4 regions of the Streptosporangium sp. NPDC050148 genome follow, and region 3 is predicted to be linked to each of the others. Evidence: riboswitches for the same ligand, from Rfam matches in the RefSeq annotation. Region 3 holds a riboswitch; each other region holds the start of a gene.

Region 1 (7,066 bases), on a different contig from region 3:
GGCGTCCCCGGCGCCCACCGGGTCGACCTCGGTGACCCGGTGCGGCTCGGCGTGCCGTACGACGCCGTCGGAGAGTTCCATCGCGCCCAGCGAGCCGCGCTTGACGAGGACGTGGCGCGGGCCGAGGTCGGCCAGGGCGCGGGCCAGGGCGAGCTGGTCGTCGCCCTCCACGACCAGCCGGGCCTCGGCCTCGGTCGCGAACATGACGTCCACCGTCGGGACGATCTCCCGCAGCACGGCGGACGCCTCGGCGGGCGTCCACAGTGCCCGGCGGTAGTTGACGTCCATCGACACGGTCACCCCCGCGTCGCGGGCCTCGGCGATCGCGGCCCGGACCGCCTCGGCGGCGGAGGCCGACAGGGCCGGGGTGATGCCGGTGACGTGCAGCACGCGGGCCGAACGGATCATCGAGGTGTCCAGGTCGGCCGGGCAGAGCCGGGATCCGGCGCTCGCCGAGCGGTAGTAGCGCACGTCCACCACCTCGGCCGTGCGCCTGCTCTTGATCATCAGGCCGGTGGGCGCGTCCGGGTCGACCCGCATCCCCCGTACGTCGACGCCCTCGCCCGCCAGCGTCGAGCGGAGCAGTTCCCCGAACTCGTCGTCGCCGACCCTGCCGATCCAGGCCGAGCGCCCGCCGAGCCGGGAGACGCCGATGGCCACGTTCGACTCCGCGCCCCCCACGCCCAGCCCGAAGTCGCGGGCGTGCCTGAGCGGGCCGGTGCGCCGCGCGCTGAACAGTGCCATGCTCTCGCCGAGCGTGACCAGGTCGGTCATGGAAGGGGCTCCTCACGCAGCGGGGTCGGTGATCGGTCGTACCCGGCCGCCCGCCGGTCCTCCCGGGATGATCCGGTACGCCGAATACCAGGTCAAGGGAGTGGATAGCGCTTTCTCGCGGCCATCGAGCAGCATAACGTCCCCTACCGGACGGCCGTCGAGCGGCATGGATCTTCCTCTAATTTTTGCTCGGTCCAGGGCACAACTGTCCCTCGGGGTGCTTGACAGGCCAAAATTGATCCGTGGTCAGGATCGGATCGGTAGAGATGAACGATTGCGAGCAGGGGAAGCTTCCGCCCGTTCTGCGCCAGTTGTTCGCCGACGGAGCCGACGGAGCTCGCGGGATGAGCGGAGGTGAGGGCAGGAGGCTCTCGGTGGACCTGCCGCCGGGTGAGCTGGTCTGGCCCGACCCCGGTTACGCTCAGCTCGCGATCCGTCACCGTCCGGCCTTCTGGCTCAGCGAGGTGACGGTCTCGGGGGAGTACTGGGCGCGGCTGCGGGCCGAGCACGAGCGGTCGGGGCTGTGGCCGGTGCTGCTGGAGGACTCCGTCCAGCCCTGGTCGGCCGGTCAGATCGCCCCGGACGCGGCGGCCGAGATCGACAACTACCACGTCGAGGCGTTCATGGCCGAGGTGTGGTCCGACTGGATCGCCAGGGCCCACGTCGACCAGCTCGAACTGCTCGACCCCTTCGGCCCGGAGTGCCCCGGCCCGGCCCCCGCGGGCAGGCTCGCCGCCGACCCCGGGGTGGTCGCGGACTGGTACGCGGGGATGGTGGCCGAGCGCAGGACGCCGCTCGGGCTCGTCGCGGTCGACCGCGGTGCCGACGCCCTGGCCGTCATGGGCTGGCAGGGCGCGCTGAACCACAACGAGTGGATGGTCCCGCTCGCGGCCGTCGTGCGCAGCTGGGAGGACAGGTTCGGGGTGCGGGTGGTCGGGATGGGGTTCAACACCCTCGACGTCAGCGTGGCGGCCCCGCCGACGACCTTCGAGCACGCCCTGCAGGTCGCCGCGGAGCACTGGACGTTCTGCCCCGACAGCATCATCCAGGGCGCGGGGACCCTCATCGACTACGCAGAGCAGATCAAGGGCAGGAACGCCTGGTCGTTCTGGTGGGACTGAGCCGTCCCGGGGCCGGGGGGCCGCGATCCCCGTAGCGGGCGGGCCTGTGGGGCCGCGAGACGCCCGTCCGAACAATCCCGGATGTTGAGTGCTTTAGAGGACTTTTTGCCAACAAGGTAGATCTTCTGGGGTTTTCGTGGTCTTTGCTTTGCTTTGTCTGGTTCTCGTGGGTAGTGTCCCCTGTTATCGGCCGGTGACCTGCCCTTCACAAGAGGGAGCGACCGCCCGACGTCGAATCCCGCAGGCCGGATGCCGCGGGAACCGGGGACCCATTTTCCGGGGTGAATCCGCCGCTCATGCGGCGGTAGGGCAACTCCACCGCCCGAACCCGTCAGCTAACCCGGTAGACGAGATGGAGAGGAGACCCCCTCATGGATGACCGCGTCACCGCGTCGGTGCACCCCCTGTCCGCGCCGACCACCTGAACCTTCCCCTGCCCCCCGTCCCCCATCCCCCGTACCTTTCGCGCCGCGCCTGATCGCGGCATTTCCAGGCAGCGCTCTGCGTAACGACTGGTTCGTCCGGTTACGCATTTTTTCCGACAGCGCGCCCTCGCCCGTGCGCCCCTTTTCGGCGTGTCGCACGCGGTAGCCCCGTTCCCTCGCGAAAGAGCCTTTCCCCCATGAGCCTCTTCTTTGGCATGCACAAGAACCGCCTGGCCGCCGCCGCCCTCGTCGGGGTGAGCGTGCTCGCCTCCGCGGGCGTCGCCTCCGCACTCCCCGCCTCTCCGTCCCTCGCCGCCGCCACCACCTCCGCGGTGAGCGGCCCCGAGGACGGCGTCGAGGCCGTCCTGCTCCACGGATCCACCCGCGCCTCCTACTTCTGGGACGACTCCTCCGGCCGCGCCGGGGACACCGGCCTGCCGGCCAGTGGCAAGCCGATGCAGAAGGGCATGATCGCCAGCCCGAGCTGGCCGCTGCTCACCGAGGGCTACATCCTCTACAAGGGCAAGCGGGCCAAGTTCTTCGTCGGCGACCGCGGCCCCGGGGTGCCCTCCAATCGCGGCATCATGCTCGACATCGACGCCAAGACCTTCGCCGACCTGACCGGCGGCACCTTCAACGCCGGCACGCTCGGTGTGGACGGCAACGGTGGCATGGGTCACATCGACGTCGAGTACGTGATCACCCGGTGGGGCGACGGCGTGGGCAGGAAGAACCACCCCGTGGCCTTCTCCACCGGTGCCTGGGGCCGCAAGGACCCCAACCCGGCCGATCCGCCCAAGACCGTGCTGGCCAAGTCCGGACGGCCGAAGAAGGTCACCGGGACCGAGCAGGTGAGCGCCGCGCCGATGTCGGCCAAGCCCAAGGTCATGGCCGAAGCCCTCTCCGCGGCCGGGCTGAGCGTGCGGGAGCCGGGCGCCGTCGTCTGGTAGCCGGTCGTCGCGACCGGCCCCGCCGGTGCCGGATCCTCTACAGAATGGCATTCTGTTTCGCAGGATCAACACGGTAGGAGTGCCATGACGACTCTGCGAACCCGGGCGAACGGCATCGAGATCGCCTACGACACCTTCGGCTCCCCCGAGGACCGCCCGCTCCTGTTGATCATGGGACTCGGTTCCCAGATGATCCACTGGGACGAGGACTTCTGCGGGCTGCTCGCCGGGCGCGGGCACCACGTGGTGCGTTTCGACAACCGTGACGTCGGTGAGAGCACCCACCTGCACGAGGCCGGAGCACCCGGACCCGGCTGGAACGGCCGGGTCCCCTACCTGGTCGGCGACATGGCCGACGACGCCGCGGGGCTGCTGGAGGCACTCGGCCTGGACTCCGCGCACGTGGTGGGCGTCTCGATGGGCGGGATGATCGCGCAGTCGCTGGCGATCCGCCACCCGCACCGGGTGCGCAGCCTCACCTCGATCATGTCCACCCCCAGCCCGCGGGCGGCGCCCCCGACCGAGGCCGCGATGGCCGCGCTCATGTCGCCGCCCTCGCCCGACCGCGAGGCGGCGATCCGGCGGGCCGTCGCGACCTGGGACGTCATCGGCTCACCCGGTTACCCGGCCGACCGCGAGCGGATCGCGAGGGTCGCCGCCCTTAGCTACGACAGGGCCTACGACCCGCCGGGCACCGCCAGGCAACTGGCCGCGATCATGGCCTCCGAGGACCGCGCCCCGCTGCTGGCGAAGCTGACGGTGCCGGCCCTCGTCCTGCACGGGGAGGACGACCAGCTCGTCCCGGTCTCCGGGGGGATCGCCACGGCCGAGGCGATCCCCGGCGCGCGCCTGCTCACCTTCCCCGGCATGGGCCACGACCTGCCCCGCGAACTCTGGACGGCCTTCGCCGACGCGATCGAGGAGCTCACCGGCTCCGCCGACCAGGCCGCCGCCGCGGCACGCTGAGGACCCGGCGTCCCGGGCCCGGGACCGTACGCCCCGGGGCCCGGCCGCCGACGGACGACCCGTCGACGAACGACCCGCCGGCACACGGGCTCCGGGAACACGGACCGCCGCAACCCGGACCGCCGGGACGTGCGCCCGGGACGCGGATCCGGGACGCGCCGGGAGGTTCAGACCTCGATCTTCTCCTCGATGCTCCGGAGGGTGTGCCGGGCGAGCGCCAGGTTGGACCGGTTCCGGTCGAGGGCCAGGTACATGAAGAGACCCTTGCCGTTCCGGCCGGTGAGCGGGCGGATCACGTGGTACTGCGTACCGAGCGTGATGAGGATGTCCTCGATGCCGTCCTTGAGGCCGAGCGAGTCCATGGTCCGCATCTTGGCCTTGACGACCTCGGTGTTGCCGGCCGCGGCCACCTGAAGGTCGAGGTCCTTGGAACCGCCGAGCGCGCCCAGCGCCATCCCGCTGCCGTAGTCGACGATCACCGCGCCGATGGCGCCGTCGATCGCCATCATCTCCTTGAGAGAGATGTCCATGTTGCCCATTCCTGCCTCCGCTCACTGGATGTTCACTGGGATATCGACGTACGCGAGGTGATGGCGGCCAGCCGGGCCGCCGTCTTCCTGCCCTCCAGCCTGAGCAGCCCGAGGTTGGTCCCCGGGCGCGCCAGCACTGTGAGGACGATCGTGGGGCCGGCGGCGTAGAGGGCCGCGTGGCCGTTGGTGCCGGAGATCAGCGTCTCCTCGAAGCCGCCCTTGCCGGTCATGCCCGTCATCCGACGGCTCAGGGCCAGCAACGCGGAGGAGAGCGCGCCGGTCTGCTCGGTCTCGTCGTCCAGGTCGCTCGCTATGGTCAGGCCGTCGACGCTGCTCGCGATGCTCCCGTCGACGTCGGGGATGCGCTCGCGCAGCAGCGCCATCTCACGGCGTACCTGCTCACGCAGTTCCACCGGCACCCTCCTTCCGATCAGCTTCGGTGTCCGCAGCCTTATCGGCATCGAACCGGGCTCATGTCAGTGCCTCCAATGCGTTCCTGAGCCGGATGAGCAGGTTCACGTCGGCCGGGTCCCCGTTCGCCCTGGGCAGCCACTCCGCCGTCCGCGTGGAACCCGCCGGGGCGTGCGGGATGTCCGTGGCGCCCCTGGCCCGCCTGGGCAGCGAATCCCGCGCGTCGGGCTCGCCGGGAACCTCGCCCGACCCCGACCCCGACCCCGACCCCGGAGCCGAACCCGGACCCGGAGCGGCGCCCGGGGCCGGAGGCGGGGCCGGAGGGGGAGCGGGAGTCGAGGCCGGTCTCTGGAGCAGTCCCGAGGAGGCGAGCTGCCGTACGGCCAGCAGCACCGAGTAGGCGGGGCGGCCCAGCCTGCGGGCCAGCTCGGCCGGGGTCGCGGTGCGGTCCGCGCCGACCAGCACCTCCCACTGCAACGGGCTCAGCATCACCCGCTGGGCGCCGATGCGCCGCAGCGGGACGACCGGGAGCGTGTCCAGCTCCGCCGACGGCCAGGTCCGTTCCAACCGTTCCCTCCTCCGCTCGCACTCCCGAAGCAGGCCGGTCACGTCGACGTGCCACTGCGGCCCCAGCCAGTGCCGCTCCCCGGGCCGGAACCGCGGCCTGCCCGTGGTCGTCCCCAGCAGGAAGTACGCGGCGTCGAGCACCGCGCTCAGCACGCAGAACTCCAGCTCGCCCCTGGTCAGCAGGCCCTGCTCGACCAGCCGCTCTCCACCGGAGACCAGAGGGCCGCGGGCCGTCCCCTCCCGCAGCTCGGCCGCGGCGGCGCGCCTGACGCTGCGCAGGAGCCCGGCGGGGACCCCGGCGCCGGTGACGAGCAGGTCCTCCAGCCGGGGGGCCGCCGCGCTCTGGGCGTAGGTGACCCGTCCGTCGGTGAGGTAGAGGACCCCCGCCCGGCCGAGGCGGAGCGAGCCGGTGGCGCGGTCGGCGGCGAGCCCGTCGAGGACGCCGAGGACCCCCTGGGCACTGCGGGCGCTGGGGGTACCGGTAGGGGTACCGGAGGTACTGCGGACGCTCTCGACGCTCGGCACGGGCTCACGTCGATGTCAGACGGCCGGAGAGCACCTGGAGCCGGTGCCGGGCCAGCGCGAGGTTCGAGCGGTCCCGGTCGAGCCGGACGTAGATGACGAGCGGGCCGTCGAAGGGCGTCTCCAGCGGCCTCAGCACGTGGTGGCCGCCGTCGGTGGTCACCATCATGTCGTCGATCCGGACCGTGCCGCCGGGGGAGACGACGGCCAGCCCGTCCAGCGTCGCGCGCAGGGTCTCGTTCAGTCCCGCGGCCGACCTCTCCACGCCCTCCACGCCGGTGTGACGGCTCGCGCCGCCGGCCGCCACGGCCGTCCCGCTGGTCTGGTCGATGAGGATCGCGTCCAGGGCACCGGGGATGGCCATCACCTCGGTCAGGCAGTCTTCGATTCCGAGCACGTGCTCTCCCTCGCCGGTGATGTCACGCATCGCCCGGACAGCGTAGGGAAAAGCACGGGGAATACTCCGGCTCATCAGTTGATATGGCCGGAAAAGACATACGATTCATTAACCGGGTGGGAAAAGACACACTCCGGGTGGAATCAATCCTCCAAATCGTCGGTGATGAGAGCCTTTTCGTCCGGCTTGAAAACAAGAATGTTCTTCACATAGGAATCCACCGCGGCGGGCAGCCCGACATCGGCCCCGGCCTCCTCCGACATGTACCAGCGGTGGTCGAGCACCTCGTGGAAGAACTGGGCCGGCTCCAGCTTGCCCCGCAGCTCCTGCGGCACGGCCTCCACCGTGGGCTGGAAGACCTCGGCCAGCCAGCGGTGGGCCACGATCGCCTCGTCCTCGTGGC
Region 2 (7,066 bases), on a different contig from region 3:
GCCCAGACCCCGATGCGCCGGTCGGTGCCAAGGCGCGGGTCCCGGTCGGCCACCTCCAGCACGATCGAGTGGACGGTCGAGCCGGAGAAGCTGTTCTTGGCCGCGCCCGGCTCCCAGCCCGGCGTCTCGACCCGGGCGCCGTTCCTGACCGCGAGGTTGACCGCGCGGACCTGGGCGAGATCGACGTAGAACGGGTCGAGGGCCCGCCCGGCCCACAGCCGCAGGCCGTCCGGGCCGGAGACGGTCTCACCGGTCCGGCCCTCGGCGAGGAGCTCGCCCGCCGCCCTGTCGTCGCGGGCGCCGTGGCCGGTCAGGACGTGGAGGGTGAGGCCCTGCTCACCGGACGGGGCGGGCTCGCCGAACGCCACCCGGTAGGTGAGCTCCTCGGCCGCCGAGCCGTCCAGGTGGATCTTGAACTCGTAGCGGGCCTCCGGATGGAACCCCGGCCGCGTGCCGGACCCCGACAGGGAGCTGTTCACGTCGAGGACGAAGACGGTCCCGGTCTCGCCGCGGAAGACGTAGTGGTCGGTGATGTCGAGCCGGCCGTCCTGGCGGGCCTGCTCGGAGTCGAGATGGTGCGACATGGGCCCGCCTTTGGATTCCGCCGGTTTCTCCTCAGGGACCCTCACCGTTTTCGGCGCGGACGACACGAGCGCGGACGTTCAAAATCGGCTCAAGCCTGTACGGGGTTCACCGCAGGGCCCGCAGGTAGCGGCGCATCCGGCGCTTGGCCCGGTACCCGGCGCGCAGCACGTTCGGCGGGACCTCCACGCGCATCCGGGCGCGGCGGCGGGCGGCGGCGTACTGGGGGCCGTCCAGCAGGGAGCGGGCCGGGACGAGCCGTCCCGAGCGGGCCTGGCCGACCAGGGAGACCATGCGCGAGATCCAGTCGTCGTCGGCGCCCGGATGGAAGTAGTTGGCCCTGCACCAGGCGTCGTCCGGGTCCAGGAAGCGCCCGGCGGCCAGGTCGTCGAGGGTGCCCAGCAGCCCGCTGTCCTCGAAGACCAGGTTGATCATCTCGGCGTTCACACCGAAGTCGGAGAGCACCAGCAGCGGCACCTTGCCGGCGATGGCCTCCAGCGCGGCGGTCGAGCTGACGGTGACGAACCCGGCCGCGCAGGCCAGGTGCTCGTGCATGGGGCCCGTGGCGAACCGTACGGCGTCGTCCCGCACCCGGCCCTGCTCGACCAGCGACCGCCACAGGCCCATGTAGTGGTAGCGCTCGTTGTGGGTCTGGCGTTCGGTGTCCAGGGCGCGGAGCTTGACGACGACGTCCAGGTCCGGCCGGTGCCGGGCCAGCTCGGCCAGGGCCAGCAGGACGCTCTCGCGCTCCTCCCTGCGCCTGGGCACCTTGGCCTGGGTGGCGAACACCACCCGGTCGCGCGGGCCGACGACGGCGGGCCGCACGGCGGCACCCGTCCCGATCACGGCCCCTGCCCCGGCCTCGATTGCGGCCCCGGCCCCGGTTCCGGTCTCGGTCCTGGTCCCGGTCCTGGTTCCGATTCCGGTTCCCGCGACGGTTCCGGTTCCCGCGACGGCTCCCCCGCCGGGTGCGCCACCGGTGCCGTGCAGGAACGGCAGCCGGGCCAGGCCGACCTGGCCGCCCCCGCCCAGCGCCCGGCCGATCGCCGAGAACTCCTCGACCTCCCGGCCGCTGTGCAGCACGAACAGCTCGCACCCGCTGCGGAACAGCCACGCCTTCTCGGTGGCGGGAATGGAGATGCCGGGCAGTCCCGACGCGAACACCGGCCGGGGCCGCAGCCCGGCCAGCACCTCGGCGACCAGCACGTCCACCACCGGCCCGGTGCAGGCCACCAGTACCACGTCGGGCCTGAACCGTTCGGCGGCCCGGCGCAGCGCGCGGGCCGAGAGCACGGGCGGCTCGGCCGCCGACCCCGCGACGGCTGCCTGGATCTGCGCCGGGGACGGCACGATCGGGGTGCGGATCACCGCCAGCTCCGTCGTGCAGCCCGAGGGCAGCCCCCGCAGCAGGCAGGCCGCCCACTTCAGGTAGGAGTCGGAGTCGGCCACGGCCAGGACCTTCAACGAGAACCTCCAGCCGGGGGTGTCTCCCCCGGTGTCGTACGTGGACAGGGAACGCGGCACCGCAGGCGCTCGCGGGTGGCCGATCCCCGGGCTCCGGGCCGCGGGGATCGTGGCGTCACGGTGTCATCGCGTCACGGCCCGATGGCTCCCGGGCCCGGGCGGGCGGCTCATGGTCCGGCGACCCCGGTGTCGTGATGGGCGAACATCGACAGGTGGGAGCGGAGCGAGGGCGCCGCCTCGGCCGTCCACCACTCGTCGGGCACGTCCACCGTCCGCACGGCCACGCCCCGCGCCGAGAGCAGGATCCGCAGGGAGGTGACCGCGGTCGACGGCAGGCTCAGCACCCGCTGCTCGGCGGCCAGGCCGCGCAGCGTCAGCTCCGCGGGGATGCCGCCGTCGTAGACGGTGATCCCGCGCTGCTCGGCGACCCGGGCCAGGTCGCCCGGGTCCTCGCGGCGGTGCGGGAAGTAGGCCACCGGCCCGTCCGCGCCCAGCCCGGCCAGCCAGGTGAAGTAGTGCTCCCGGTGGATCAGGCCGTTGCGGACCAGCGAGGTGCCCAGGACCACGGTCCGCTCCTGCGGGCGGGGCCTGCGCAGCGGCTGCGAGCGCAGCCAGGCGAAGTCGTGGGTGACCAGCTCGATCCCCCTGGCCCGTACGGCCTTCGCCAGGTCGGGGGCGACGGGCAGCGCGGTGAAGATCGAGAGCCGGCCGGAACGGGCGGCGGCGCGCAGCCGCAGTCCGGCCGCCACGCCCAGGACGGTCCTGAGCCGCCCGGCCCCGCCGCGTGCCCGCAGCAGGGGCGTGCCGGGCCTGCCGGTGATCAGCTCCAGGAGCCTGATCGTGGCCAGGCCGTCGTCGACGATCACGACCCGGCCGGGGGAGGCGGTGAGCCAGCGGAACTGGACCTTGCCGGAGAAGGCGTCGCCCAGCGCCCAGGTGCGTCCCCGGGGCGGCCGGGGCATGTCCGGGCGGGCCTCGGCGAGTTCGAGGCCCTCGGGCAGCCCCAGGCGTCTCAGCTCGCGTCCCGTCACCGCCAGGGGGCGCAGGCCCGCCCTGGGCACGAGGTGGCCGCGGGGGCCGAGCAGCCCCGCGTGATGGGCCTCCACGGCGCAGAGCATCTGCAGCGGAGACTCCACCCAGGCGACGGCCGAACCCTGCTCCCGCGCGTGGTCTCGGCCGTCCTCCACGCCGGGCGATGACCCGTTCACGACCGCCACACCGTAACCCGGTGGCCTTACCGGTCCGGGAACTGCGGGTGAACAGCGGACCACGCGCGCCAACTTGTGATCTTGCGTGGCTTCGCGCGGGGCGCCTGGCCGTTCCGTACACTGCCCGTACCTGAAGATCCACGCCGGGCACCGGCGGGTCGGCCGCGCGGGTCGCAGGGCCGTGCGGGACCGGAGAGGGGCGAGCCATGTGGACGGCCGAGGACGTTCCCGACCTGACCGGCCGCACGGCCGTCGTCACCGGGGCCAGCGGGGGCATCGGCCTGCCGACGGCGCTGGAGCTGGCCAGGCACGGCGCCCGGGTCGTGCTGGCCGCCCGTGACCCCGGGCGGGGCAGGGCCGCGCTGGAGGCCGTCAGGGCCGAGGTGCCGGGGGCCCGGGTGGAGGCGGGGGCGCTCGACCTGGCCGACCTGCGGTCGGTGCGCGCCTTCGCCGAGACCGTCCGCGAGCCGCTGGACCTGCTGATCAACAACGCCGGGGTGGGGCCGATGCCCCGGGGGACGACCGCCGACGGCTTCGAGACCCAGTTCGGCGTCAACCACCTGGGGCACTTCGCGCTGACCGGCCTGCTGATGCCGCGCCTGCTGGCCGCCCCGGCGGCCCGGGTGGTCACGGTCTCCAGCGACGCGCACTCCGTCGGGACGATCGACTTCGACGACCTGGGCCTCGAACGCCGGTACGGCAGGTTCTCCTCCTACGGCCGTTCCAAGCTGGCCAACCTGCTGTTCACCCTGGAGCTGCAGCGCCGCGCCGACGCCTCGGGGGCGACCCTGCTCAGCCTGGCGACCCACCCGGGCACCACCGCGACCGGGATCCTGAAGACGGGCGTGCTGACCCGCCCCCTCAACGCCCTGATGCGCCTGGTGCTGCAACCGGCCACCAAGGGCGCCCTGCCGTCCCTGTACGCCGCCACCTCCCCCGAGGTCACGGGCGGGCAGTACATCGGCCCAGGGCCGAAGGTGCTGCGCCCCTCGGCCCGGGCGACCGACCCGGAGGTGGCGGCGCGGCTGTGGGAGGTGTCGGAGGAGATGACCGGCGTGCGGTTCGGGGAGACCCGGCGGCTGCCGTGAGGGGCCGCCTCCCCGCTTGAACAGGGCATTGAGGAGGTTTTGAGAAGACTTTAGGAAAGATCGTCCGCCTCCCCCGCAGTTTTTACCATCGAAGGCCAGTTCGACAAAGGCGGTAGGTAAAGAGTCGCCCGGGGACCGGCCCTTCCCGTCCCGTGACCACCGGGCCGGACGGCGGGCGGACGCGGACCCGATCTCCGGATCGCCGGGGACACCGGGCTTTCCAGTCACCGCCCCGAAGAGGTCCGGGCGACGGCGAGGGCATGGGACGACCCGCGGGGAGGGTGATCCACTCCCCTCCCGGGGGCGCGGAACGGCATCCTCTACCCCTCTGACCAGGCCCTATCACCATGAGAAGGCAATGTGTCCTGCTTGTAATCGTCTGACCGGATGACGTAGGTTCATCCCGTTCATGGCAAATGTCTGGGTCTACCAAGGTCTGAGCATTGCCGTCACATTGCCCGACCGCGTCTTACCTGGGCGGACCCCCTCCGCCCCCGGTGAGCACGGCCGCCGAATCCGCGAGGTCTGCGGAACCGGGGAACCACGTTCCTGGGGTGAATCAACGCATACGTGCGTCGTAGGGCACTTCCCAGCCCGAACCCGTCAGCTAACCCGGTAGGCGGAATGGAAGCGACGCAAGGAGTCGAACCCCCATATGACCGAGCACCGCTCCACCCCCACCCCCATCATCCCCCGCCTGGCACGAATCGCCCTCGGCGCCTCCATCGCACTGACCGCGGGAGTCATGGGCCCCGCCGCCCAGGCCGACGGCCACGGCGCGCTGAACACCCCGCCCGCCGACACCAAGACCGCCGAGGTCTCCTCGGACTCCGGGTCCGCCAGGACCCCCCTGGAGGTCGTGGCCCAGCGGCTTCCCAAGGTCACGGCCGCGCAGGTGCTGAACCTGGCCGCCCAGCAGATCGGCGTCCGCGAGAACTCCATGGGCGGCGGGACCAAGTTCCACCAGTGGTACATGTCCTCCCCCCGCGCCCAGGAGACCGCCGCCCGCGACGGAGGCAACATCTACGGCTACGCCAACGCCCCCTGGTGCGCGATGTTCGTGTCCTGGGTCGGCGAGATGGCGGGCATCCGGCCCACGATGGGCTGGGACGCCTACACCGTCACCCACGCCAAGTGGTTCGCGCAGAACGGCCACTGGGGCACCACCCCCACCCCCGGCGCCGTCGTCTACTTCGACTGGGAGGGCGGCAAGAGCATCGACGGCATCGACCACGTCGGCTTCGTGAAGCACGACAACGGCGACGGCACGATCACCACGATCGAGGGCAACACCGGCAACGGTAACGTCGAGCAGCTCGTCCGGCCCATGTCCGAGGTCGCCGGCTTCGGCTACCCGGTCTACGCCGGCTGATCCGGCCCCGGCCGGCACCGCGACTCACGCGGCTCACGGACTCACGCGACGGGGTCCGCGCCAGGACCCTGTCAGGGTACGTGTCAGACCCCTCGCACCCCCTCCCCCCTTCCCCCTTCACACCCCCGTCCATCCGCCCGTCGTCCCGGCCAGGCCGGGAGACGGGCCTCGTCATACCTCCGGCGCCCGCCCGTCCCGCACGAGGGCTCCGATCGCGTACGGGCCGGCGTCTCCGGCGTCCCTGCATCTCCGGCGTCTCTGCGTCTCCGGCGTCCTCGCGTCTCCGGCGTCCCCGCGTCCTCCGTGTCTCCCGTGCGGATGCCGTCCCGCGCGCGTGCGGCCGCGCGCCGGGCACGATCACCGCCCGGCCCCGCCACGGGCCGCCGCGGGCCGTCGTGTGCCGCAGCGTGCCGTCACGAGGCGGCGTACGCCGTCACGAGGCCGCGTACACGACCGGACGTCGCGCACGGTCACGCGCGGGGTCCGCCGCGCGGTGGTCCCGTCCGGTGCCGGTTCGTGGTAGGAGCGCGAAATGCCCTGACTGTATGCCCGTGTGATGGGAGCGCTCCCAAAACCCCATATGGGATGTATATCACCATTTAGGCGCCCCAGGACCCTCAAAACGCCTTCCATGTAACGGTTGAGTTTCGGTCTATTGACGTCCTGGTTGCCCATCGTCCACTCTTCGTGGGAGCGCTCCCAAAGCACATTGAGGAAAGACCGCATCGTGAGGCCGCGTTTGTCGGGGACCGGTACGCGATGTCACCTCCCAATGATTCGGGCGACCACCTGAGAGGGGTCCGGAATGTTGAACAACAAGCGGCAGGGCAAGCTGGCCGCCGTAGCGGTCATGGCGGCCACCGCCCTGGCCATCACGTCGTGCGGTTCCAGCGAGCCCGCCAAGCCCGCGGCCGGCGGTTCCTCCGCCGCCGCGGCCGAGCCGGTGACGATCACCGTGCACACCTTCGGAGGTGGCGAGAACTTCGGCTATGACAAGGCCGTGGAGACCTGGAACGCCGCTCACCCGAACATCCAGGTCAAGTACCAGAACCTGACCGACCGGTTCGAGGACGTCTACCTGCCGCAGCTGCTCCAGCGTCTGCAGGCCGGCAGCGGCGCCGCCGACATCATCGCCCTCGACGAGGGCGCGATGGGCCTCATGAAGGCCCGTCCCCAGTTCTTCACGGACCTGGCCCAGTACGGGCTGGACAGCCGCAAGGCCGACTTCCCCGCGGCGAAGTGGGACAACGGCATCAACGCCGACAACAAGCTCTTCGCCCTCGGCACCGACATCGGCGGCATGACCATGTGCTACCGCAAGGACCTGTTCGAGAAGGCGGGCCTGCCCACCG
Region 3 (7,066 bases):
GAGGGCTGCTGGGAGGGCTGCTGGGACAAAAAGGCTCTCTTACCTTGGCGGGGGCATACGGGATGACGGCGTCGCGGAACGAGCCGGCGCCGTGACATGTCGGGATGACTGGGGGTGACAGGAGCGACAGGGGACCGTCCGTCAGAGCGTCATGGACACCACGTTCCCCGAGCCCGTTCCCCCGGGGCAAGCGGTTTTCGGCCGTACGGACACGTACGGGCCCGTATGTCCACCGGAGACCGTCGAACCGGGACCCCGCCGGATGCCCGCACGTGCACCGGCGGATCCGGCCTTCCGGTGGAGGCGATGCGGTACGAGCCGAGACGGCTCGCCGGCCCGGTCAGGTGAGGACCACCCTCTCACCACCGGTCGCCGAACCCGGCCCTACCGCGGTACCGGCTCGGTGAACGCCGCCCGTGCGGCATGCGGACGAGCCGGCCGTGGCGCGCTACCTCCCCGTGCCGGTCTGCGCGGGAGGTGTGGGCCAGCCCTTGCCGACGACGGTGAACCCGCCCCGCTCGACGGTGGCGAACGTCGCGGGAGCCGTACAGGGCTGCACCGTGCCGGTCGGTACCGACCAGTTCCAGCCGATCCGATCACGACCGCCGCCGGACCTGTCCGTCCCGCCGTCGTACACGCTGACCGCGACCCGGGTACCGACCGGGAACGAGGTGGAGGTGGTGATGACGGCGGTCACCGTCGCGACCGGGCCACCCGCCACGAGGCAGTCCACCTCCGCCTCGAATCCCCCGCCGTTGCCGTCGGCGAGGTAGTGGTCGACCTTGACGATGCCCTCGGCCTCCGTGAAGACGCCGCGTGCGGTGATGGTGAAGGTGATGTCGTCGTCGGCCGCCGGCTCGAAGTGGATCTTCGCCGTGCCGGACACGTGCCACCGGGGGTCCTTGCTCGTCGCGGGCGACGCGGCCGAGGCCGATGTACCGATCGTCGCGACCGTGGCCAGCGACAGGGCGACGGCGGTGACCCCTGCCCGGATCATTGCGGATCTCATGTCAACGGCTCCTTGAGGTGTGAGGGTGAGGCCTGCTCCGGCGATCCCGGAAAGGGTGCCGTGCCGCCATGCCTCAACCCTGCCGCCGGGCCCCGTCGGTTCCCATGTGCCGTTCGGCGGATCGACCCCCCGCACGCCGGGCCGAGCATCCCGGACGGGACATGGCCTACGGAGCCGGAATGTGCTATCACGCCGGTCCCGGGGTCACCCTGCGGGCGCTGCGCGCACCCGGCGCCTCCGGCGAGGACCGCACGAAACAGACGGTCGAAGACGCACGGGCGACGGGACGAAGTGCCCTGAACATGCCCCAAGAGGTGTAGGTGGCCGAGAAATCGCAGGTCAGTCCGTCGCAGCGCTAGTACATCGAGATGTGCGGATGGTCGAAGTGGTTGGCGGTGACGCCGCCGCGGTTGGACATGGCCCTCCAGCCGGAGCCGTGGTTGATGCGCTGGCGCCAGATCACGTACTTCACCCCGAGCCTGGCCTTGTTCTTGATGGCCCAGGCGGAGATCTCGTCACCGAGCCTGAGGTTGGCGGCCGTGGGCATCGTGCCGCCGGTGCTCATCATGAAGTCGCAGGCGCGGCCCAGCGGGTGCTCGCCGCCGTCGTTCGCGGCCCGGTAGCAGCCGACCGAGTACGGCAGGTCGAAGCGCCTCTTGATCGCCTCGCGCATGATCCGGGTCCGGTCGGTGATGTTGTCGGCGCCGGTGGGCAGCTGTGGGGCCCAGCTGCCGTCGGAGCGGCGGCCCGAACCGGTGGGGACCAGCTTGTCGAGCTTGTCCTTGATCTCCTCGATCAGGTCCTCGGCCTCCTCGCGCCGCTCCTGGACCTCCTTGGCCTCCTCGGCGATGTCGTCGGTGAGGCGGGCGGCGGTCTCGGCCGACCTCTTCCTGCGCTCCACGCTCTGGGCGAACCCCTGCAGGTGGGCGCTCTGCTCGGCGGTGAGCTGCTCCATCACCGCCGCGCCGCCGATGTCGTCGGCGAACAGCAGGGCGGGCAGGCCGCCGATGCTGCTCTGGTAGTGGAGCTGGACGATGGAGTCGACCTGCTTCTCGTTCTCGGCGTAGACCTCCTCGGCCCTGCGCAGGTTCTGCTTGGCCACGGCCTCGGCCTTCTCCGCCTTGTTGAGGGACTCGCGCTTGGCCGCGTAGGTCTCGATCAGCGCGTCGATCCTCTTGTTGAGCTTGACCAGGTCGGCGCGGAGCTCGGCCTCGGACGGTTTGGGGTCGGCGCTTCCCGCGGTGGGAGCGCCGAGGGTGAACGCGGCGATCGAGCCCACGCAGAGGACCAGAGCGGCATGGCGACGGAACGTGGGGGACGAGGCCGCCACGAACTCTCCTCTCCTTCCGCCTACCGGGTTAGCTGACGGGTTCGGGCTGGAGGATGCCCTTCCACCGAAGTGGTTTCACCCCAGGTGCGGTGGTTCCCCGGCTCCCGGGCGAGGCGCCTGGGATTAGGCATATCGGCTGCTACAGCCGATGTGGGAAGGATAGTAGTGGTAAACCCCAGGTCACGCGACCTCAAACGAGACCTATCGGTGATCAGCTCGTGACAATGGAGCGCAGTAGATGTGCTGTCTCCTCGGGCAGCACGTCGTTCACGAAGGCCCCCATGGCCGATTCCGATCCCGCGAGGTACTTCAGCTTGTTCGGCGCGCGGCGGATGCTGAACAGCTCCAGGTGCGCGTACGCCAGGTCCCGGCCGGTGTTGACCGGTGCCTGGTGCCAGGCCGCGATGTAGGGCATCGGCATGTCGAAGAGCCCGTCGAGACGGCGCAGCACGTCGGTGTAGAGCGGCCCGAACGCCGCCCGCTCGGCCGACTCCAGGCCGATCAGGTCGGGGACCCTCCGGTGCGGGTAGAGGTGGACCTCGACCGGCCAGCGCGCGGCGGCCGGGACGAACGCCGTCCAGTGCTCGTTGGAGGCCACCACCCGCACCCCGGCCTCCCGCTCGGAGGCGAGGACGTCGGCGAACAGGTCGCCCCCGGTGCGGTCCCGGTAGCGGCCGGCCGCCGCGAGGTTCAGCCTGGTGCGCGGGGTCACGTACGGGTAGGCGTAGATCTGCCCGTGCGGGTGGGCCAGGGTGATGCCGATCTCCGAGCCCCGGTTCTCGAAGCAGAACACCTGCTCCACCCCCGGCAGGGACGACAGCTCGGCCGTACGGTCGATCCAGGCCTCCATGACCAGCTCGACCTGCTCGGGCGACAGGCGGGAGAACGAGGAGTCGTGGTCGGAGGTGAAGCAGACCACCTCGCAGCGGCCGATCCCGGGCCGGACCTCGCTCAGCCCGCCCGGCTGCGGGTACTCGCCCGGCTGGGCCGAGAACGAGGGGAAGCGGTTCTCGAAGACCACCACGTCGTAGTCGGGGGAGGGGACCTCGGTGAGGTTGCCGGGACCGGACGGGCAGAGCGGGCACTCACTGGCCGGGGGCAGGAAGGTACGGCCCTGCCGGTGGCCGGCCACCGCGATCCACTCCTCGGTCAGCGGGTCGTAGCGCAGCTCGGAGGCGGCGGGCCGGGGCGGCAGGTCGCGCAGGTCGGCCGCACCCCTGTCCGCGTCGTCGCGCCGGTCGAAATAGAAAAGCTCCCGGCCGTCGGCCAGGTGGGTGGCGGTGCGTTTCATCGGGTGGCGGTCTCGCTCTCCTGCTGCGGTTCTGTGATGATCAGCTCGCCGACCGAGGCGGCGAGCTCCTCGCGTGCCTCGCCGGACAGGCCGGAGTCGGTGATCACGATGTGCGCCTGGGACAGCTCGGCGATCGTGCTGATGCCGACCGTTCCCCACTTGGTGTGGTCGGCGGTCACCACCAGGCGGCGGGCGGAGGCGACCAGTTCCCGGTCGGTCTCCGCCTCCAGCAGGTTGGGCGTGGTGAACCCGGCGCGGAGGCTCATCCCGTGCACGCCGAGGAAGAGGGTGTCGACGTGCAGGCCGCGGACCGCCGCGACCGCGACCGGGCCGACCAGCGCGTCGGAGGGGGTACGGACCCCGCCGGTCAGCACGACCGTGCGGTCGGCCCTGGGGGAGCGGTGGAAGACGTCGGCGATCCGGATCGAGTTGGTGATCACGGTCAACTCGGGCACGTCGACCACGTGGTGGGCGAGCGTCCAGGTCGTGGTGCCCGCGGAGAGCGCGATGGCGGTGGCGGGCCGGACGAGCCCGGCGGCGGTGCGGGCGATCGTCTCCTTCTCGGCCTGCTGGCGCACGGACTTGGCGGTGAAGCCCGGCTCCTCGGTCGAGCCCGGCCCGGCCACGGTGGCACCGCCGTGGACCTTCTCCACCAGCCCCCGCTCGGCGAGCACCTCCAGGTCGCGCCTGATCGTCATGTCGGAGACGCCGAGATCACGGACCAGGTCGGCGACCCTGACACCGCCGCTGCTGCGGACCCTCTCCAGGATCGCCTGCTGCCGCTGCTGGGCGAGCATCGTCACTCCCCTTAATTCACCAGATTCCACCAAATTACCACGCCGAGGGCCGAGAGGGGGTGTTGGAACATGGTGAACCGCCCGCTCACAACCGTTCGAGTTCCGCCTCGATGTTGGCCCGCGCCGCAGCCTCCGGCCCCTCGAGGCGGAAGATCGCCGGGAGGGCGAGCAGCGACCGCAGCACCGCGGCCCGCCCGGCCCTGAACGCCTCCTCGGGCACGAAGGCGTACTCCTCGCGCACGGCCGCGGTGTAGGCGGCGTAGACGTCCTCCGGCGCGCCCAGGATCGTCAGGTCGGCGTCGCAGAGCACGGCCCCGTCGGCGTCGTCCGGTGCGGGGTCGTGCGTGACGGTCAGCCTGACCAGCCGGGCGACCGTGGCCACCGCCTCGGGGGACAGGCCCGCCTCCGGCAGCGCGCGCTCGGCCAGCCGGGCGCTGCGCTCCTCGTTGTCGGCGTTGCGGGGGTCGTAGACGGCGTCGTGGAACCAGGCCGCCATCCGCACCAGGTCCGGGTGCTCGGCGTGACCGGCCAGGGCGTCGACCCCGGCCAGGACCGCCTCCAGGTGGGCGGTCGTGTGGTACCTGCGGTGCGGCTCGTCGTAGCGGGCGATCAGTTCGCGGCCGAGCCGTTCGGCCCCGGGGCCGGCCAGGGACCGCCAGCGGGTCATCAGCTTCTCGCTCATGCCAGGGAGCCTAGAGGCGGCCGGACCGGGACCCCGGCCCGGACGGGTCAGGCCTCACGGCCCCAGGAGGCCAGCAGCCGCGCCTGGGCGTCCTCGGCGGGCGACCGGGACTCCCCGGGGGCCGTCTCCTGCTCCCGGCCGGGCTCGGCGGCGGCGAACCAGGCGGCACAGGCCTCGACCAGCTCCGGGTCGAGCCGTTCGTCGGCGCCGATGGCGCGGGCCAGGTCCCAGGTGTGGATGAGGGCGTCGGCGAACAGCTCGGTGACGTACTCGCGGCCGGGCACGTCGCCGAACGGCAGGCGCACGAAGCCCTCCAGGGCACCGTGGGCGGTCACCGCCTGGACGGCGGCCACGGCCGAGGTGTCGAACGCCTTGATGGGGTCGTCGCCGAGCAGGTCCCCGTCGAAGGCGTCGCCGACCTCGGCGGAGGTCCGCCCGGCCAGCAGCTCCGGAGCCCACAGGCTCTCACCGACCACGTGGTTGACCAGCGCCCGCACGTCCCAGTCGACGCAGGGCGTGGGGGTCTCCCACTGGTCGGGAGCGATCCGGTGGACGAGCGCGCCGAAGGCGTCCAGCGCGCGACCGTAGGCCTCCGGTACGTCGATGGTCATCATGCCTCCCGATGTCCTCCCGGACGCGCCGTGCCCTTCCCCTGACCGTAACCTCTGGACCGCCAGTAGTCATCCGCGTCAACGGGCATGACCGGCACGACCCCGGTGACGGGCCGGGGCCGTGGCCGCCGGTACGCGTCGGCGAGCACCGGTGAGCACCGGTGAGCACCGGACGGCTCCCGGGGTGACCGCGAGTCACTCACGGTCACCCGGGGTCACCGGTGGGCCCGTCCCCGGACGCCACGGCACCCGGCCGGGAGCGTCCCGGCCGGGACCGCTTCAAACTCCCGAGTCCTGGGGCTCCCTGGAGCCCCAGGGGTTCCGCGCGGACGGGTCAGGGCAGCCGCTGCTCGATCCAGACGATCTTGCCCTTCGCGGTGAGGCGGGAGCCCCAGCGGTGCGCGAGCCAGTTGATCAGGTGCAGGCCGCGCCCGGTGTCGCTGGTGGTGGACGCCTCCCGCATCACCGGTACGGACGAGGAGGTGTCGGACACCTCGCAGACCAGGGTGGGCCCGCGCAGCAGCCGCAGCTCGACCTCGCCCTGACCGTGCTCGACCGCGTTGGCCACCAGCTCGCTGACCATGAGCTCGGTGTTGTCGCAGAGCGAGGAGAGCCCCCAGTCCTCCAGCGTGGTCCGCACGAAGCGCCGGGCCTGCGAGGCCGAGCGCCGGTCGGCCGGCATCGACACCTCGACGAACTCCTTCTCGGTCAGCTCCGAGACCCTGGCCAGCAGCAGCGCGATGTCGTCGCGCTCGTGCCCCGGCCGCTGGGCGCTGATCGTGAGGTTGCAGACCTCTTCCAGGTCGTGGTTCTGGCTGGCCAGCAGGCCGCGCAGGGCGCCGATGCCCTCCTCGATGTCCCGGTCGCGGCTCTCCACCAGGCCGTCGGTGTAGAAGGCGAGCACCGTGCCGTCGGGGAGCGTGAACTCCCGCATCTCGGCCGGCTCGTTGCCGATGCCCAGGGGGAGACCCGGGGGCAGCTCCAGCAGCTCGGTCTCGCCGCCGGGCCGCACCAGGATCGGCGGGACGTGCCCGGCGCAGGCCATGGCGCAGCGGCGGGTGACCGGGTCGTAGGTGGCGTACACGCAGGTGGCGATCTGGCTGGCGTCCAGGTCCTGGCTCATCAGGTTGAGCCGGAACAGCACGTCGGCCGGGCTCAGGTCCAGGCTGGCCAGGGTACGCGCGGCCGTGCGGAGCTGGCCCATGGTGGCCGCGGCCCTGATGCCGTGCCCCATCACGTCGCCGACGACCAGGGCGACCCGGCAGCCGGGCAGCGGGATCACGTCGTACCAGTCGCCGCCCACGCCGACCAGGTCGCTGGCGGGCAGGTAGCGCGAGGCGATCGTC
Region 4 (7,066 bases), on a different contig from region 3:
GGGACATGCGCGCGATGGCCGCCGAGTTCGGCGCGGAGCTGGGCCCCGGGGGGCCCCCCCCCCCCCCCCGCTCCCCCCCCCCCCCCCCCCCCCCCCCCCCCCCCCCCCCCCCCCGCCCGGAGCACGATCATGTCCCCGGCCGGGCGCTGTGCCGCGCCCGGGCGGAAGCGCGCCTTCGGGCCCTCGGACGGCACCAAGGCACCCAAGGCACCCAAGGCACCCACCGCATCCCCGGCGCCACGGCGTCCCGGGTCTCCCGTCGATCCATCCGGGCTCCAGGGGAGCGGAACGGGGCGACACGGCCCGGACGGCGACCCACCGGCCGGGCGTCGCGCATCGGCGGCGGCCACGCTCCCGCGGCCGGAGGTGTGCCCGTAAGGGGCGGGGGAACCGGGAGCGGAAGGGCAGGATCCCGGCCCCCGAAAACGGCGGTGCTCGCGTCCCTTCGTGCCATGCGGACGAGTTTCCGCATGGTGTAGAAACTCCCTTTCCAGCACGCCCGATATTACGGCATGCGGATGGCCGTGCATGAAACTCCGCAAATGCCGCAAAGAGCCGAGGTGGCCCACCATTTCATGGTTTTTACGTCACGCCGTCAAGGCGGCGAGGGACGTGACCACCGCCGCACCGGCGGAACAGGGGCCGATTTCCCGAAAAATACGGGCCTGTACGCGCGTCGCGAACCCGGCGTCCGGAGGGCCGCGGGACCTGCCGATCCGGCAAAATCTTGTTCTGTGAAGATGCCGGTCGCCGCAGCCAGGGGACGGTTACGGGTCCACGCCCGAGGCAGATCATGACTTAACCGCAAAGGCGCTGACATATCATGAGTACTTCACGTATGGCCTGCTATGTCAATAGTGCGGCAACGCCATGAAGGGCGGAACTTGACGACCTTTGAACAAGGCGTTTACCGTTCCTGGCGGGCGGTATTCATTCATGGTGCCTTAGGCCCGGTTTCCAGAGTGGGGGGAGTGACTCTTGATGGCATATCCGGAAGTGGATTCGCGCCATGGCGACAGCCCCCTGGGCATGGGCGATATCGGTCTCAGCGCCGACGACCTCGTGCTGCTGGCTGAGCTCGCCAAGGGCGTCACCGTCGACAGGGTGGGCCGCAGGCTCGACATCAGCGGCCGGACCGTCAGGCGCAGGCTCAGGGGCATCTGCGACCGCATCGGCGTCGCCACGGCGATCGAGGCCGTGGCCTGGGCGGCCCGCCGCCGCCTGATCTAGCCGGCCGCCGCCCGGATTCAGCCGCCCGCTCCGCCCGTCCGTCCTCGGCCGAGGCTCGATCCCGCGCCGGGTGGGCGCGGGACGCGTCGAACGGGTGGTGGCGGTCAGCCGGCGATGCGCACGCCTCCCACGAAGGGCCGGTTGTCGATCGTGGTGATGTGGATGACGTCACCGGTCCGGGGGGCGTGGACCATCAGGCCCGCGCCGATGTAGATCCCGACGTGGTGCAGGTCGCTGTAGAAGAAGACGAGATCGCCCGGGCGCAGCTCGCTCCGGGAGACGCGCGTGCCCGCGGTCCACTGGTCCCCGGTGTAGTGCGGCAGGCTGATCCCGACCTTCTGGTAGGCCCACATGACCAGCCCGGAGCAGTCGAAGGAGTCGGGCCCCTCGGCGCCCCAGACGTACGGCTTGAGCTGCTGGGTCAGCGCCCAGCGGGCGGCCTCGGCCCCCTTGCCGCTGCCCACGATGGGCGCGTCGACCTTCACCCGGGCGCCACGGTTGCCGATGGCCTGGGCGCGTACCTCCTTGAACAGGTCGCTCTCCACCCGCGCGACCAGCCGCTCGATCTTGGCGCGCTTGGCGCCGATCTCCGTCAGCAGCTTCTTGACCTCGGAGGTCCTGGCCTTGGCACCGGCCTGCGCCCGCTCCGCGGCCTCGATCGCCCGGCCCACCTGGGCGACCTCCTCGCTCTGCTGCTGCTGCAGGGCGTAGCTGGTGGTGGCCTGGTCGAGGAAGTTGTCGGGGTCGGACGTCTGGGTGAGGGTGAGCCCGGCGTTCAGGCCGCCCGACATGTAGCTGCTCTGTGCCAGCAGGGCGGCCTTGGTCCGCCGCGCCGCCAGCTCGGACTCGCTGGTGGCCAGGGTCTTCTTGGCGCTCTCCGCGGCACGCTGCGCCTGCTTGAGCTTGACCCGCTCGCCGTTGTACTGCTCGGCGAGCGTCTCGATCTCGTTGTGCAGCTTCTCGGCCTGCGCGGCCAGTTGCTTGAGGCTGGGCTCGGGGTCGGCGGAGGCCGCGACCAGCGGGGTGCCCAGGGTGAGGGTGGCGAACGCCAGGCCGATCACCACCATGCGGTGGCGGAGCCCTCGCGGCGCGCGTCGTGGACGGTGGGCGTCGCCACCCGCCTGGTCTCCTCCGCGGTCGCGCGTGCGCTTCACCAATGGACTCCTCTCCTCGGCCGCCTACCGGGTTAGCTGACGGGTTCGGGCCGGAGGGCAGCCCTACCGGGTGCGCCGGTGGCACTCGGATTCACCCCGGGGGACTCGGGTGGGTCCCCGGTTCTCCCTGCGGGAGATTCGGCGGGTCAGGCTTTTCACATCTCTGACATCGAGGACGGAGATTAGTCCACCCCTGGTTCCTGCTCAACCAGAACTTCGAATTCAGTAGAGGTTTCGCAACTGAAATGTCACGGACGGATCACATCTCAAAATGATCACTGAGGCCTTTACGGGCCCTTTGCCCAGGGGTTCATCGGGCCCGAGGGGGTCCGCCCAGCTCCGGGACCGTACCGAAGATGAAATGCGACACACTTCGACTCCCGATGCCCAGCGTGGTAATGGGACTACCAAGGGTCATGAGAGGGGGGTGGTGCGCGAGTTAGGGGTGAGCCGTAATGGGGGGACGGCGAGGACGTACGCTGATCGGTCATGGAGCAGGTTGCGGAACAGTCTCCGGCGCCGGTCGTGCGCGCCCCCGCCGAGGCAGGAAGCGGTGGTGAATCCCGGACCGGCACGGAGCGGGAGGGGCCGCCGGAGGCGGCCGGCGTCACCGTCCGGCGTGCCCGCACCCCGGACGTCCGCGCCATCCGGCGCCTGGTCGACACCTACGGCGGCGCGGGACCTCGCCTGCTGGAGAAGGCCACCGTCACCCTGTACGAGGACGTCCAGGAGTTCTGGGTCGCCACCGACGAGCACGGGGAGGTGGTCGGCTGCGGGGCGCTGCACGTCCTGTGGGAGGACCTGGCCGAGATCCGCACCGTCGCCGTCGACCCCGCCCGCCGGGGGGCGGGGATCGGTCACCGCATCGTCTCCGCGCTGCTGCGCACCGCCGTCGAACTCGGCCTGCGCCGCGTCTTCTGCCTGACCTTCGAGGTGGACTTCTTCGCCCGGCACGGGTTCCTGGAGATCCAGGGCACCCCCGTCGCCCCGGAGGTGTACGCCGAACTTCTCGCCTCCTACGACGAGGGCGTCGCGGAGTTCCTGGATCTGGAGCACGTCAAGCCCAACACCCTGGGCAATACGCGGATGCTGCTGCATCTGACACGTGAGCCCGACGTGAGTGACTTTAGAGCTGACACAACGGAAAGGTGACTGTTGTTGCCTATGTCGATACCTTGTGCTGCAGCAAGCATGTGAGTCTGACATCTGCCACATGCGCAGTCTAAGTGAGGTGACGCGGTGAGCACCGGACAGCCGCCGTATCCACAGGATGATCCCGACCGCGATCGCACACCGTCGGGGCAGCCTGAATACGGACAGCACAACGCGGGTCGAGCCGCTGGTGAACTCGACCCCGACATAACGGTCGTGGGATATCGGTCGGAGGCCTCACAGCCGAACACCGGTCCTGGACAGGCCCAGGGCTACGGCCAGCAGGGCTACGGGCAGCAGCCCGGTTACGGCCAGCAGGGCTACGGCCAGCAGCAGGGGTACGGCCAGCAGGGCTCGACCGGCGGGTACGGGCAGCAGCCCGGCTACGGCCAGTCCTCCCACGAGCAGCCGGGCTACGGTCAGCAGGGCGGCACCGGCGGCACGGGCGGCTACGGCCAGCCCGGCTACGGCCAGCAGGGCGGCACCGGCGGGTACGGGCAGCAGCCGGACTACGGCCAGCAGCCCGGCTACGGCCAGCAGGGCGGCACGGGTGGCTACGGCCAGCCGGGTTACGGCCAGCAGGGCGCGACCGGTGGCTACGGACAGCAGCCGGACTACGGCCAGCAGCCCGGCTACGGCCAGCAGGGCTACGGGCAGCAGTCGTCCCAGCCCGGGTACGGCCAGCAGCCCGACTACGGTCAGCAGGGCTACGGTCAGCAGGGCGGGTACGGCCAGCAGCCGGACTACGGCCAGCAGGGCTACGGTCAGCCGGCGTACGGCCAGCAGGGCTACGGACAGCCCTACGGCGGCGTTCCCGGCGCTCCGGCGCCGCTCGCCGAGTGGTGGCAGCGTCTGGTGGCACGGCTCATCGACGGGATCATCCTGGGGATCCCGACGTTCATCATCAGCGCCGTGCTGGCCGCCGTCATCGTCACGTCCCCCAGCTTCGACAGCACGACCGGGACCCTGGACGCGGGAGGCGGCTTCTTCCTCGCCACCCTGCTCACGTCCCTGCTCGCAGCGGCGCTGTACTTCGCCTACGAGTTCTTCATGACGACCAGGAGCGGGCAGACCGTCGGCAAGATGGTCATGGGCATCAAGATCGTGCCCGTGGGCAACGTCGTGCCGCCGGGCGGGCTCAGCAACGCCGTCGCGCTCAAGCGGGCCGGCGTGTTCTTCGGCCCGCAGTTCCTGTCCTGGGTGCCGTTCCTGAACTGGATCGTGCGCATCTTCTCCCTCCTGAACGTCCTGTGGCTGCTCTGGGACCAGCCCCTGCACCAGGCTCTGCACGACAAGGTGGCCGACACGGTCGTCGTGAAGATCAAGTAGTTCCCCCGAAGAGACGGGACCGGTGGTTCGACCGCCGGTCCCGTTCTTCGTGCGAGGGCCTTCGTGCGCGTCCCGCGACACCAGGGGCGTCGACGCGACGCGACGCGATCCCGACCCCGCGACCCCGGACCCCGGACCCCGTGATCCCTGACGCGAGGTTCCTGACGCGAGCCCCTTCCGGCCCGGTCCTCCGAAAGCGGCCCTTCCGGTCCGGCCCTTCGAAAGCGACCCTCGGAGGCGGCCTTTCGAGCCCGCCCCTCAAGGCCCGCCCCTCAAGGCACGGCCCTCGGGACGCCGGCCTCGCCCCGGCCCCCGGCGCCCCCGCCCCCGGCTCCCGCACACGCGCCTCCCGCCGCCCTCTCGCGTACGGCTTCGCACCCGGCCTCCAGCACGCGCGGCGTCCTCCATGAGCCCTCGCCGCGACCCCGCCCCCGGGCCTCCTGCCCCGAGCCTTCCGCCCCCCGGGCCTTCAGGCGCGTGGGCCTTCCCGCGGACCTCCTCGTCCCCATGGCGTCGTCCAGTCCCCACGGCGTCCTCCACGGACCCTGACGCGCGGCCTTCCCACGCCCGTTCTCACGCGTCCACACGCGCGGGATTTCACGCACACGCCTTGATGCACTCGCCTTCACAGGCGCGTCTTGACGCACTCGGCTTCGTCGGGGCCGGAAAACGAGAACCCCGAGGAGCCCTAACGGCCGGGCCGGGCGGGACGCCGTGGACACGCGAACCCATTTACTCCCGGACGCGGGACGACTTATGACCGTCCCTTGGCCCGGTCCAGGAAAATATCCGCCCTCGGCGCCACCGATGTCCTCGTACCGCTATGGCCCCTCAATGGCCGGATCGTCCGCCGTCGGGAGTTAGCCCACCACTCACCGAATGGCCGCTTCCGCCCGCCAGGAGTGTCCTGCGCGGTGCTCACGGCTTTCTCCCGTTCGTCTTCACGGTGTGTTCGGGGCGACCGATGAAGGCCTTCTTAGGGATCCGGAACGGGGGGGCGCGGTCTTGCCGGGGTTGCGCGAGGGGGGCTCGCCTTTGGTGGTTATACGGTCTACGACTATGTGCGGCCGGTCGGAGTGAGTCATACTCCAGGCAAGAAAGCACTGAAGATCCGTCTTGTTACAAGCGCTCGCGTCGCATCGGCTCCGGCCGGGCCATGAGGCGGGAGGCTCTCCGCCCGGTGTTCCGCCGGCGGCGGGCATTCCCGTGATGAACCCGTCCGTTGCGGATCCCGGGATACCGGCGGGGCGCCGTTCCTGCCGGGATGCCTTCTGAGCAGGGACTTCCCCGTGAGGGAGGGGGTGGTGTGACGGCCGGAACGCCCGCGCGGCCGGGTATTCCGGAGACGACGATGATCACTTGATCTCCCCGGCTGTTTTTCTTGACGGCTTTACGGGTGCAACCGGTAAGGCGGCTGGAGAGAAGCATTAGGCTGGAGACCGACGGGCGTGGCGCCCCTGAGACGCATGTCGCCGGTCGGTGGCGCTATGGTCATCCGTGAGCGGTTCCGGACCGATCGGGCACGCACCCGTGCCCGGGGTCGCCGCCACTTTTCCCGGTCCAGAAAGCCCATCCACGGTGCGGAGCGAGGACGAATGTACGCAGTATTGTCCGCGTTGATACCCCCGGCGGTCGTCGGCGGGGCCTTCATCTTCGGAGTCGTCAAGTTGGTTCGGAGTGAAGCCGCCGGTCGGCGCCAGGCAAAACAGGCCGATCCGGCCGAGACGCAGAACAGCTGATCCACCACGGAGCCGCACCGGGGGCCCCGGTTCCCTGTGAGAATCGCCAGGCTTCTGGAATTGCCGCTCTTGGGTCGCGGGTATATGTTTGGCTTGCGAATGAAACAATACTCCGCGAAAGGATTGTGTAGATGGCCAAGCAGATCCAGGAGATTCTCATCGACGACCTCGATGGGGGTGAGGCCGACGAGACCGTCACCTTCGCGATTGACGGCACCAGCTATGAGATTGACCTGAGCGACGTTAACGCCAAGAAGCTCAGGGACTCCCTGTCTCCTTTCGTGCAGAGCGCCCGTCGTTCCGGCGCGCTGCCGGCCCGCCGCCGCCGTGCGGGCGGGGCGCGGGCACTCACCCGCGAGAAGAGCGCCGACATCCGGGCGTGGGCCAAGTCCCGCGGCATGAATGTCAGCGAGCGCGGCCGGATCGCGTCCAAGATCGTCGAAGACTACGAGCGGGCTCACT

What was found. Region 3 has a riboswitch for cyclic di-AMP ahead of ACZ6RT_RS18220 (coiled-coil domain-containing protein). Riboswitches for the same ligand answer to the same signal wherever they lie in the genome.
Region 1: linked by a shared signal. The riboswitch ahead of ACZ6RT_RS10420 (hypothetical protein) and the one ahead of ACZ6RT_RS18220 (coiled-coil domain-containing protein) in region 3 are both predicted to bind cyclic di-AMP.
Region 2: linked by a shared signal. The riboswitch ahead of ACZ6RT_RS32295 (CHAP domain-containing protein) and the one ahead of ACZ6RT_RS18220 (coiled-coil domain-containing protein) in region 3 are both predicted to bind cyclic di-AMP.
Region 4: linked by a shared signal. The riboswitch ahead of ACZ6RT_RS12105 (C40 family peptidase) and the one ahead of ACZ6RT_RS18220 (coiled-coil domain-containing protein) in region 3 are both predicted to bind cyclic di-AMP.

Annotation. Positions count from the first base shown of each region.
Region 1 covers NZ_JBVJIA010000007.1:227,371-234,436, forward strand. The annotation lists gene ACZ6RT_RS10410 (sugar kinase) at 1-774, opposite strand, end outside; gene ACZ6RT_RS10415 (DUF4253 domain-containing protein) at 1,119-1,895, shown strand; cyclic di-AMP (ydaO/yuaA leader) riboswitch at 2,115-2,260, shown strand; gene ACZ6RT_RS10420 (hypothetical protein) at 2,518-3,270, shown strand; gene ACZ6RT_RS10425 (alpha/beta fold hydrolase) at 3,355-4,236, shown strand; gene ACZ6RT_RS10430 (hypothetical protein) at 4,404-4,775, opposite strand; gene ACZ6RT_RS10435 (roadblock/LC7 domain-containing protein) at 4,799-5,179, opposite strand; gene ACZ6RT_RS10440 (DUF4388 domain-containing protein) at 5,238-6,269, opposite strand; gene ACZ6RT_RS10445 (roadblock/LC7 domain-containing protein) at 6,274-6,663, opposite strand; gene ACZ6RT_RS10450 (DUF4032 domain-containing protein) at 6,807-7,066, opposite strand, start outside.
Region 2 covers NZ_JBVJIA010000040.1:39,745-46,810, forward strand. The annotation lists gene ACZ6RT_RS32275 (DUF4331 family protein) at 1-584, opposite strand, end outside; gene ACZ6RT_RS32280 (DUF6716 putative glycosyltransferase) at 691-2,106, opposite strand; gene ACZ6RT_RS32285 (hypothetical protein) at 2,214-3,254, opposite strand; gene ACZ6RT_RS32290 (oxidoreductase) at 3,461-4,342, shown strand; cyclic di-AMP (ydaO/yuaA leader) riboswitch at 4,841-4,979, shown strand; gene ACZ6RT_RS32295 (CHAP domain-containing protein) at 4,998-5,714, shown strand; gene ACZ6RT_RS32300 (ABC transporter substrate-binding protein) at 6,520-7,066, shown strand, end outside.
Region 3 covers NZ_JBVJIA010000014.1:179,199-186,264, forward strand. The annotation lists gene ACZ6RT_RS18215 (hypothetical protein) at 449-1,009, opposite strand; gene ACZ6RT_RS18220 (coiled-coil domain-containing protein) at 1,365-2,339, opposite strand; cyclic di-AMP (ydaO/yuaA leader) riboswitch at 2,343-2,479, opposite strand; gene galT (galactose-1-phosphate uridylyltransferase) at 2,551-3,630, opposite strand; gene ACZ6RT_RS18230 (DeoR/GlpR family DNA-binding transcription regulator) at 3,627-4,427, opposite strand; gene ACZ6RT_RS18235 (HD domain-containing protein) at 4,513-5,109, opposite strand; gene ACZ6RT_RS18240 (TIGR03086 family metal-binding protein) at 5,157-5,723, opposite strand; gene ACZ6RT_RS18245 (ATP-binding SpoIIE family protein phosphatase) at 6,055-7,066, opposite strand, start outside.
Region 4 covers NZ_JBVJIA010000008.1:279,367-286,432, reverse strand. The annotation lists gene ACZ6RT_RS12110 (helix-turn-helix domain-containing protein) at 1,030-1,230, shown strand; gene ACZ6RT_RS12105 (C40 family peptidase) at 1,335-2,384, opposite strand; cyclic di-AMP (ydaO/yuaA leader) riboswitch at 2,390-2,538, opposite strand; gene ACZ6RT_RS12100 (amino-acid N-acetyltransferase) at 2,874-3,536, shown strand; gene ACZ6RT_RS12095 (RDD family protein) at 3,753-4,865, shown strand; gene ACZ6RT_RS12090 (Lsr2 family protein) at 6,736-7,066, shown strand, end outside.